Regions from separate parts of the Paenibacillus urinalis genome, predicted to be linked through region 2. Evidence: riboswitches for the same ligand, from Rfam matches in the RefSeq annotation. Region 2 holds a riboswitch; the other holds the start of a gene.
What was found. Region 2 has a riboswitch for S-adenosylmethionine ahead of metA (homoserine O-acetyltransferase MetA). Riboswitches for the same ligand answer to the same signal wherever they lie in the genome.

Region 1 (5,871 bases), 2.6 Mb from region 2:
GGGCCAGACAGGAAGAGAAGTTTGGAGGTCTTGAACGGTTTGACAGTTTGCCGCGCGTCAGCAAGGGCTTCCGTAATCTGGTATGGATTACCGCAATCTATTCCTACGTGGTTGTTTATACGGGTGCTTTTGTAAGTCATACGAGCTCTGCAGGCGGCTGCTCCGGCTTCCCTCTATGTAATGGAGAGGTTGTGCCTCAGTTGTCTGGCGGAGTCGGCATAGCCTTTATGCACCGAGCAGCTGCATTTCTGCTGGTTGCTGTCGTTGCAGTGCTCAGTCACTATGCTTATCGTCACCACAAGAATAACCGGGAAATGCAGGTGCTTGGGCTGTCAGCGATCGGTCTAATTATTCTTCAAGTGCTCTCTGGTGTTGGACTGATGCTGACAATGAATCGTCCTGAAGTCTACATGTTCGTCGTACTGGCACATATGACAATCATTGCCGTCTTGTTCGGCATGCTGTGCTATATGAGCTATGTCGTGTGGAGACTTGCCAAGCCAGTGGGCAGTAATAAGCTGTAACAGAGCTAGCTGGTAAAAGGGAAAGCTAATCGTTTCACTCGGGCAGTGGTCGCTGCCCGGGATACATAACTCAGGCGTGTGTCACGCACTTGTTAAGCCTTCGGAGATACTCCGCAGGCTTTTGTTTTCAAAATGCCTGATAACGGAATCAATTTCATAATACCTTTAGCTGCTTCAATCAAGGGTATATATAGATCAAAATGATTTTTTAATGAGTTATGGAATTGATTCAACGGGGTACATATCTTGCATGGACTCACCTCTTATCCATCATTCCATCCGTCAGGATTATCAAGTAATTATGGTTGTGAGGTGCAGAATTCGGGAACTATAAGCTGTACAGATGCACAGGAGGACACGCATATGCTTCGAACCTTATTGGGAGAGCCCGCCCGGGTTAACACCGGAGAGTTAAAAGAAGCCATGGATACCATGGCGAAGACACTGCAGCTGCTTGGAGCGGCTATAGATCGAGGAAACGACCCTTCACATGATTATCGCAAGCTCGATATTTGGACCCGAGGTCTGATGACCTCACTTGATGAACTGGAGCAGAGCACTTTTGCTGCCTCTTTCTTTGCCGCCAAAGTTCATTCTTCCTCAACAGAAGATATGGAACCGGATGAGAAGGCGGATTACGCTCGTTATGTTTATTTTTACAAGGATGGCTTTATTCGCATGTTTGCTATTCTCGACAAGCTTGGTAACCTGCTGGATGACTGGTATGATCTTCATACTTCTAAGGTGAAGGTGCATTTCTCTTACTTCACGGTTCTTCGTCAATTTGAATATTTGAAGCAGCATATGCCGCTTGTTCAGGAGCTGAACGATCTTAAAGATCGATATTCAGACTCGATGAATCGTCTGCGAAAACGAAGAAATACAGAAATTCATCACATGAATATTGAGATGGTGGATGATCTGTGGCAGAAGCATCAGACTCTTCATGGCAAAATTGAGCTGGAGGATCTGAAGTCTTTTACACAGGATCTTGAGCTTGGCCTAGAGCTTGTATCCAAGAGCGTGACAGCGGCATTTCATTACATTAATAACAACTGGCAGAAGAGCACATCTATGGCCAAAAATGCTGTCAAATCCTCAACATAAGAAATCCGATAAAAATAATGTAATATTTTCCTTTGACAAGTGGTGTGAAGTATTTTATACTTTCACTTAGTTTCTGAAATTGCTGAAATAAGTAATAAAGTGAGTTAAACACACAATCGCATATATGTTCTTATCGAGAGTGGCGGAGGGACAGGCCCTATGAAGCCCGGCAACCGATTCAGTATTGCAGTCAGTAAGACTGCTGTACCCGAATGACATGGTGCTAAATCCTTCAAGACCGTGAGGTTTCTTACGATCTTGGCAGATGAGAAGGAATCGCTTAATGATAACAAGCCCCTTTTTGTCTAGCAAAAAGGCGGCTTTTTCTTTTTATCAGATATTCTTCCACGAGGGGTTCGGGTAGAAAGCAAGGCATACGGGTAAAACAAGTGTAAAGAAATAGAAGCTCTGACATAGAGAAGAACGGATTGCAGTAAGTAAGGAGGTACCTCATTTGATCGAACTAAAAAATATTAAAAAGGACTACGGCAAAGGAAAACAGGTCACGACGGCCTTATCCGGGCTTAATCTGTCCATTCAAAAGGGTGAAATCTTCGGCGTCATCGGTCATTCCGGCGCAGGGAAGAGCACGCTGATCCGCTTAATTAATTTGCTTGAGCGTCCGACAGCCGGTGAGGTATGGGTCGGAGGCATTAACATGACCAGGCTTGGCAAACAGCAGCTGCAGGCGAAGCGCCGCAAGATCGGTATGATTTTTCAGCATTTTAATCTGCTCAGTTCAGCTACTGTGTATGATAATGTTGCGTTTCCTCTACGGCTCGTGAAGACCAATCAGGCGGAAGTGGATCGTAAAGTGAAGGAGCTGCTAGAGCTGGTTGGTCTGACTGAGCATAGTAAAAAGTATCCTTCTCAGCTCTCAGGCGGTCAGAAGCAGCGCGTTGGTATCGCACGTGCGCTGGCAAGCGACCCGGAAGTGCTGCTATGTGATGAGGCCACCTCAGCACTGGACCCGCAGACGACGAATTCCATACTTAAGCTGCTGCTGGATATCAATAAACGCTTTAATTTGACCATTGTACTAATTACACATGAGATGCATGTGATTCAGTCGATCTGTGATCGTGTCGCCGTCATTCATCAGGGCGGTATTGTGGAAGAGGGGCCGGTGACGGAAGTGTTCCTCAAGCCTCAGCATCCTGTAACCCAGGACTTTATTCTACGTGAAACGGATTCGGGCGACCTGCTCGGTGAAGCCATTATGGCGACACATTTGGAGCATTCCCAAACGGTTAAGATTACGTTTCTTGGAAGCAAAACGTATGATTCGATTCTGTCGCAGACGGCTAGAAGGCTTGGTATTGATTTTGCCATCCTGCAAGGAACCATCTCAACTATTAAGCAAGTGCCTTATGGACAGCTTACGGTAAGACTTGAAGGTCCTCCTGAGCTGATTCGCAGTACGATAGATGAGCTTGTGTCACAAGGGCTAGAAGTGGAGGTGATGGCATGATGGGGCTTGATTTTTCCGTCATCAACTGGGATGAATTCCAGAAGGCCACTTTAGATACATTAAAGATGCTGGGGGCATCCGGACTATTTTCAATTCTTATCGGTCTTCCGCTGGGCATTATTTTGTTCATGACTTCCCGTTCCACATCAGGAATCAACAAGTCTGTTTACAATGTGCTGTCTGTGATTGTTAACATCTTGCGGTCAGTGCCATTCATCATTCTGATTGTGGCGATGATTCCGATTACGAAAGAAATCGTAGGGACGGCGATCGGTGTTCTCGGTACCATTCCTCCGCTTGTTGTGGGGGCAGCGCCGTTCTTTGCCAGACTTGTTGAGACTGCGCTTCGTGAAGTCGACCGCGGTGTCATTGAGGCCTCACAGGCAATGGGCGCATCGACGGGTCAGATTATCTGGAAGGTGCTGATGCCGGAATCTCTACCGGGTCTGCTTGCGGGGATGACCATGACCATTGTTACGCTCGTATCCTACACAGCCATGTCGGGAATGGTCGGTGGTGGAGGGCTTGGTTCTCTCGCCGTCAACTACGGTTACTACCGCTATGAGAATGAAGTGATGATCATTGCTGTTATTATCATGATCGTGCTCGTACAAGCACTGCAGATGATTGGGGATCGCTTAGTGAAGCATTTTACTCGAAGATAATAGAGCAACTGTAAGTTTGTTTTAATTTTACTTTGGATTTAGGGCATGGACGTTGAATGGTTCATCCTTTATCACATATATCGAGATTATATAGGAGGGTCATCTGTAATGAAAAAATGGTTCTTATCTGCATTAACTCTAACTCTGGTTCTGGTACTGGCAGCTTGCGGCAACGATTCCGCTCCCGATACCACAGGAAGTGAAGGCACGGGAAGCACAGAAGAAACAGTAACCTTGAAGGTCGGTGCAACTCCGGTTCCACATGCTGAAATTCTAGAGCAGGTTAAACCAATCCTTGAAGAGCAAGGCGTTAATTTGGAAATTGTTACTTTTAACGACTATGTACAGCCAAACGTACAGCTTGATGAAGGTCAGCTCGATGCGAACTTCTTCCAGCACAAGCCTTACCTGGATAACGAAATCGAGACACGTGGTCTTAAGCTGACTGCTCTCAATCCGGTACATGTGGAGCCGCTTGGTGCTTACTCGAATACAATTACCTCTGCAGATGAGCTGCAGGACGGTGCGAAGATTGCCATTCCAAACGATGCAACCAACGGCGGCCGTGCCCTTATTCTTCTGGACAAGAACGGTATCATCAAATTGACTGATAACACGAACATTGAATCCAAGATCAGCGATATTGCAGAGAATCCAAAAAACCTGGAAATTATCGAAATGGATGCGGCGATGCTTCCTCGTCAGCTGGGTGAAGTAGAGCTTGCTGTAATCAACGTTAACTATGCGCTTGAAGCAGATCTTAACCCATTGGAAGACGCTCTCTTCCTTGAAGATGCAGATTCTCCATATGCGAACCTGCTCGTATCCCGCGAGGATAACAAGGACAATGAGGCTATTCAGAAGCTGAATGATGCTCTGCAATCCGATGAGATTAAACAGTTCATTGAAGATAATTATGCTGGAGCGATCGTACCTGCATTTTAATTGATTCAAGAAGATGATAAACAGTCCCGTTCGGTACTTTGTTGTTAAAAAAGTGCCGGACGGGACTGTTTCGTATGCCGTTCCTTTCATTCTGTCCTTCCCTATATTATACTGAATTAGTAACCGCTCTTGTTAGAAGGAGGAAGGGATTTGGACAATAAAGTCGCCCTTATTACGGGAAGTGCGAAGGGCCTTGGCAAGATGACAGCTCTTCGGCTGGCTGCTGAAGGCTTCGATATTGCATTAAATTATGTGCATAGCAGGAAAGAAGCGGAAGCTCTTCAAGCGAGATCATGAAGCTTGGTGTGCGTTGTATTGCGGTACAAGCGGATGTCTGTATAGCCGATGATACAGAGCGACTCGTCACCACGGTTGAGAAGGAACTTGGAGAAGTGGACATACTGATTAACAATGCAGGACCGTTCATTCGTGAGCGGAGGCTGTTTGCTGAATATAAGCAAGAAGAGATTATGATGCTGATGCAGGGCAATCTGGTCGGTACGATGCTCCTTGATCATCGGGTGCTGCCTTCCATGCGGCGCAAGAAATGGGGCCGCATCATTCACTTTGGATTCAGCCATGCAGGAGAGGCAAGATCCTGGCCGCAGCGTGCGGTGTATGCGGCTGCCAAGGTAGGACTGGTTTCGTTCACGAAGACATTGGCCGTCGAGGAAGCACCTTATGGAATTACAGTGAATATGATCTGTCCGGGGGATATTAGAGGAGATCATAAAGAAATGACGATTGAAGCGGTCAGCGGGCTCGTTGATAAGGAGACCCCTCGGGGCAGACCTGGCAGCGGGGAAGACGTTGCAAGAGTCATACATTTCTTATGTTTGGAGCAATCGGACTTTATTACCGGTAATATTATGGATATTTCCGGCGGATTGGATCCGATAAGACCGACCATCAAGGATGGGGATTGAGCGCGAGAAGTCCGAAGTGTCTCCAAAAAAAAGAGTCCCGGCTTCTGCACATGACAGAAGCTTCGGGACTCTCTTATATGATGATATGGGATATTAGAATACTTGAACGACTTCTTCTACGCCTTCGACTTCTTCGACTAGCGCGCGTTCGATCCCTGCTTTTAGTGTGATGGTGGAGCTTGGGCAACTACCGCAAGCACCCATCAATTTCAGTTTCACAATACCGTCTTCGA
Region 2 (5,871 bases):
GCCAAGCTGGCCAAAGAAGAAGCCAAAATCGAACTGGGATTGAACTAGACGAATTAAAATTCTGAGTACACACGGCATATACATTCTTGAAATATTTATCAATTATGGTATGATGATGACTAACAGAACAGTACGGATTTCATGAGGAAGCACCTCTCTCGCATTTAAATGTGGGAGGGGTGCTTTTTTTGTTGTCTTGTTATGCGTGCTGGGCTGACTTAAGGAGGAGGACGAATAGCATGAAGATTGTATTTATGAACCAGCTTTCAAATACGGCTCCCGGAGCGGAAGTGACTTATGCACAGTTATGGATTGGAGAGGAAGAAGGAAGGTGGAAGCTGGGCTGGAACAAGAACAGCCTTGAAGAGGAGGTCTCGGACATTTGGTATGAAGGTACGTCATGGAATGAAATGATGCATATTTATCGCCTGCAGCTGGCGATCAAGATGAGCGAAGGATATAGACCGCTGATTGAAGGTGTGTTTCATGAAGCAGGGGACACAAGAACGAGAAGCCAAGGGGCGACCAAGCTGCAATGCTATAGCGAGCTCTATGGACGTGAGGAATTGTATCAGGAGCTGTGCGTATGGCGGAGAAGGAAGGCTCAAACAGAGCGGAAAGCCCCTTATTTTATAGCCAGCAATCGGCTGCTTCGAATGATCAGTGCCTATGTTCCACATACCCTTGAGGAGCTGCGTGAGCTGCCGGGTGTCGGTGATAATAAGGCGGCAGAGTACGGGGAGGAAATTCTGGCCATTACGGCAAATGAAGCAAGAGAGCATGCATTTCCGCTTGATTGGGTACATGAAGCCCTGAATGAAGAAGAGTATGAATCATGGGTATTCAAGCAAAAGGAGCAGAAATATAAGCAGGAGCTGGAGCGTTTTACATTAAAGAAGACTGTATTATCAGGTATTGCCAGTAATCTTTCTCTGGATGAGATCAGCACAAGCTCTGGATTAACACGGAGAGAATTGGTTGATTTTCTCGAGGAGCTGGAGAAAGGAGGGTACGATACAGAAGCACTGATTGCCAAGGAGCTGGTATGGATGACCGATGAAGAGCAGGAGCAGATTTGGAATGCTTATGATGAGCTGGGCACGGGCTTCTTGAAGCCGGTACTGCAGCGTGTATATGGCGAAGATCCTTCTTCTGTAGGGCCGCTGGATCAGCTGTACGAGCGTCTGCGCATGGTTCGTATTCGGTTTAGAAGACAGACAGAAGCAGATCGACAAGTCGGCTAGATTAAAAATATAAAGGGTCCGAACGCTGTCTTAGACAGCTCTGGACCCTTACATCATTTTATTTACAATATCGAAGATGAGGTCATATCCAGTCTTTCTTGCGGAAAATCCAATACATCGATAGACCGAGCACGAAGATCACACCGATAACGATAAAATAAGCATATTTATAATCTAGTTCAGGCATGTTGGTGAAGTTCATCCCATAGATGCCTGTGATCAGAGTCAGCGGCATGAACACCGTAGTAATCGCCGTGAACACACGCATGATTTCATTGGCACGGTTTGAAATACTGGACTGATAAGCCTCACGTAAGTTCCCCATCAGATCGCGGAGTGTATCGAAGGTTTCAGATATTTTCACCGCATTTTCATAAATGTCGCTGAAATATTTCTGAAGCTGATCATCAATTAACCGCAGATCTTTTTTGTTAAGTGTATTGATGACTTCTTTCTGTGGAGACAGCGCCTTTCTTAACCACAGAATCTCACCTCGCAGACCAATGATCTCGTTCAGATGCGACTTCTTGGTGTGCATCAGAATGTCTTCCTCCAGCTCATCAATCCGTGCCTCAAGCCGGTCACCAACTGTAAAATAATTGTCAACGATCGAATCGACAAGGTAATAGAGGAAACGGTCAGGTGTGCTGACTTCTTCCTCCCAGAGAATAGGCTTGAGTGTGCGAAGCTCGTTAATCTTCTGCTTGGTAACCGTAATAATATAATGTCTACCCAGAAATAGGTTCACGGCACGTAAAAATATTTCTTCATCATCAAACCGGATGCTGTTTACAACGATAAAATAATGGCTTTCATATATTTCGAGCTTTGGACGCTGTTCTTCCTCACTGAGACAGTCTTCAACGGCCAGATCATGCATGGAGAAGAGAGGCTGCAGCACAGCCAGATCGTCGACATCTGCATCAATCCAGTAGAACCCTTCAGCGGGAGGAGTAATTGTATCTTCAATGTTGTCAAGCGGAGTAAAAACTCCTTCATTCACCAGTCTTATTTTCATGTGTATCCACTCCTTATTAATCTCCCGTAAATGTTATAGGGACAAGCTGAATAACGAAGGAAAGTGAACGCATCAGTGCTGGTAAAGTGAAGGGTCACACAATTTAAGCAGGTATAGAGAAGAGGTCTCGCCCGTAAAATATGCGCTCCCGTCCAACCGGCAAGCTGATGGTACATCCTATATAGTTATATTTATTCGGCTGCCAGCTAGGCCTCGGGTCGCCTTCCATTTTACGTCACCCCATCATTTTAGATATTTAACACTTGACTAGTATAACGCTCTCGAATTAAGCAATCAAGAATGAAAATATTACACTATTCAAAGGCAGTCTATGTATGTGAAGCACATCTGGTGCTTTATTTTCTTGAGTTGTCTTCTGGTGCTTATTTTGAACAGTCCAGTTCTTGACGAATAACGATCTAATCATTATAGTAATGGGTATATGACAATAAAATATAGCGAAATCTTATCAAGAGTAGGTGGAGGGACTAGCCCGATGATACCCGGCAACCGGCGAATACGCACGGTGCTAATTCTTGCAGTCGTCTGATCTTATTTATTAAGGGTACAGACGAATTGAGAGATGAGAGAGGCGCATTTTCGAATACGAACAGATGACCTTTCTCGATTACTGAGTGAGGTCTTTTTGTGTTAGGACGAAATATTCTGCTCCCCCATGCTCTCTCATGATATTCGCTCTTCAAACACCATATAAGGAGGAGTATTAATGCCAATTAAAATCCCAGACGCTCTACCGGCCAAGGAAGTACTAGCAGGAGAAAACATCTTTGTCATGGACGAAAGCCATGCGTACAGGCAGGATATCCGGCCGCTTCGTATCGGGATACTCAACCTGATGCCTACGAAGGAAACGACAGAAACACAGCTGCTCCGTCTTATTGGTAATACACCCATTCAAGTTGATGTTGTACTCATTCATCCCAAGTCTCACGTGTCCAAGAACACGTCCCAAGAGTATTTGGATATGTTCTACAAAACATTTGATGAGATTAAGCATCTTCGCTTTGACGGCATGATCATTACCGGTGCACCGGTTGAACAGATGGATTTTGAGGAAGTGACGTATTGGGAAGAGATCCAGCAGATCTTTGAATGGACCAAGACCAATGTAACCTCAACAATGCATATATGTTGGGCCTCTCAAGCAGGTCTGTACCATCACTTTAATGTACCGAAGGTAGGGCTTCCTGAGAAATGCTTTGGCGTGTTCCATCATACGATCAACAAATCTCATGTCAAGCTGCTTCGTGGTTTTGATGAAGTATTCCTCGCACCGCATTCTCGCCATACCGAGGTGACAAGAGAAGATATTGAGCAGGTTCCTGGTCTTGAGATCCTGTCCGAGTCAGAAGAAGCTGGGGTTTATATTGTAGCTACTGAGGATGGAAAACAGATTTTTGTAACGGGCCATTCCGAATACGATCCGTTATCTTTGAAATGGGAGTATGATCGGGATAAGGACAAAGGGCTTGATGTGAAGCTTCCGTATAACTATTTTCCAAACAACGATCCAAGTAAGGTTCCGCCATCTACCTGGAGAGCTCACGCGAATTTACTCTTCTCTAACTGGCTCAACTATTATGTGTACCAAGAGACGCCGTACGACATTGGACCACAGATTTAAGTGAATTCTACCTAACTTAGAGGAGGATGTTTACGAATGGGAGACAACAAACTAAACATTGAAAGCCGATTAGCACAGATTGGATCAGTGAAAGAGCCGGTAACGGGGGCAGTTAATTTCCCGATCTATCAATCCACAGCCTTCAGACATCCGAAGCTTGGTCAAAGCACCGGATTTGATTACATTCGTACAACGAACCCAACCCGAAAGGTTCTTGAAGAAGCAGCAGCTGAGCTGGAATCTGGTGATGCAGGATTCGCATGCAGCTCGGGTATGGCGGCTATTATGACGATCTTTGCCAAGTTCGGACAAGGAGATCATCTGATTATTTCGCTTGATCTCTATGGGGGTACGTATCGTTTGGTGGAACGGATCTTGTCCAAGAATGGCATTACTGCAAGCTATGTGGATACGAATGATATTGATGCACTCGAAAGTGTAAGAAATGAAAATACCAAAGCTATTTTTATTGAGACACCGACGAACCCTCTTATGATGATTACGGATATTGAAAAAGTGTGCGGCTGGGCAAGAAAGCATGGTCTATTGTCGATTGTAGATAATACATTGCTAACACCTTACTTCCAGCGCCCGATTGAGCTTGGGGCTGACATTGTCGTGCATAGTGCGACCAAATATTTGGGCGGTCATAATGATGTACTCTGTGGTCTCATCGTAACCAAGGGAAAAGAGCTGTCGGAAGAGATGGCTTTTCTACATAATTCAATCGGAGCTGTACTCTCTCCAAGCGACAGCTATCAGCTTATGCGCGGTATGAAGACACTCGCACTGCGTATGGAGCGCCATGAATACAACGCAACCAAAGTGGCCGAATTCCTGCTCGAGCACTCCTTAATTACAGATGTCTATTATCCTGCACTTACAGATCATCCAGGACATGATATTCAAAATAAACAATCCAGCGGTAACACGGGCATTCTGTCCTTCAAAGTGAAGGATGCAAGATACGTTGAGCCCGTCCTGAGACACATCAAGCTGGTAGCTTTTGCGGAGAGCCTGGGTGGAGTGGAGTCGCTGATGACCTATCCGGCTGTACAGACCCATGCGGATATTCCGGTAGAAATTCGTGACGCGATTGGTGTTGATGAGCGCCTGCTTCGTTTCTCTGTCGGAATAGAACATATTGATGATATCGTTGCTGATTTAAGCCAGGCATTTGATAAGGCTCATCAAGAGCTTGAGGGAGGCGCAGCACATGAGTAAGAAGGACCGTGACGACTCCTATAAATTTGATACGAAGCTCTTGCATTTTGGGGCAGAGATAGATGAAGGCACGGGGGCTTCCAGTGTGCCGATCTACCAGGCATCTACTTTTCATCATCATGACATATTCGCTCCGCCGGTTCATGACTACAGCCGTTCAGGGAATCCGACTCGTCAGGCGCTAGAAGACTACATTGCCTTACTGGAAGGAGGCGTTCGCGGATTTGCATACTCCTCCGGAATGGCTGCCATCTCCAGTGCGCTAATGATCTTATCTGCGGGAGATCACATTATCGCTACGGAAGATGTATATGGCGGTACTTACCGTCTGCTCAGTACGATTCTGACTCGGATGAATATTGAAACGACATTTGTGGATATGACGGATCTGGACAAGGTCAAAGCTGCATATCGCTCGAATACCAAAGCCGTATTTATGGAAACGCCGTCGAACCCAACCCTTCGTATTACCGATGTGGCAGGTGTGACAGCTTGGGCTCAGGAGAAAGGACTTATTACACTGCTTGATAATACGTTCATGACCCCTTATTATCAGCGGCCGATTGAACAAGGAGTCGATATCGTACTGCATAGTGCTACGAAATTCCTCGGAGGACACAGCGATGTGCTAGCGGGCCTTGCTGTTGCCCGGACAGAAGCCATTGCTAATGAGCTGAAGAAGCTTCAGAATGGTCTTGGTACGGTTCTTGGTGCACAAGAATCCTGGCTGCTTATGCGCG

Region 1: another riboswitch for S-adenosylmethionine. It lies ahead of PUW25_RS20900 (methionine ABC transporter ATP-binding protein); the one in region 2 lies ahead of metA (homoserine O-acetyltransferase MetA).

The regions. Positions count from the first base shown of each region.
Region 1 covers NZ_CP118108.1:4,519,246-4,525,116, reverse strand. The annotation lists gene PUW25_RS20910 (COX15/CtaA family protein) at 1-524, shown strand, start outside; gene PUW25_RS20905 (Cthe_2314 family HEPN domain-containing protein) at 888-1,631, shown strand; SAM riboswitch class I at 1,759-1,903, shown strand; gene PUW25_RS20900 (methionine ABC transporter ATP-binding protein) at 2,086-3,102, shown strand; gene PUW25_RS20895 (methionine ABC transporter permease) at 3,099-3,767, shown strand; gene PUW25_RS20890 (MetQ/NlpA family ABC transporter substrate-binding protein) at 3,876-4,712, shown strand; partial or broken gene PUW25_RS20885 (SDR family oxidoreductase) at 4,863-5,638, shown strand; gene PUW25_RS20880 (NifU family protein) at 5,732-5,871, opposite strand, start outside.
Region 2 covers NZ_CP118108.1:1,668,540-1,674,410, forward strand. The annotation lists gene PUW25_RS07670 (ROK family protein) at 1-48, shown strand, start outside; gene PUW25_RS07675 (HRDC domain-containing protein) at 240-1,244, shown strand; gene corA (magnesium/cobalt transporter CorA) at 1,327-2,262, opposite strand; SAM riboswitch class I at 2,726-2,852, shown strand; gene metA (homoserine O-acetyltransferase MetA) at 2,990-3,907, shown strand; gene PUW25_RS07690 (aminotransferase class I/II-fold pyridoxal phosphate-dependent enzyme) at 3,944-5,131, shown strand; gene PUW25_RS07695 (aminotransferase class I/II-fold pyridoxal phosphate-dependent enzyme) at 5,124-5,871, shown strand, end outside.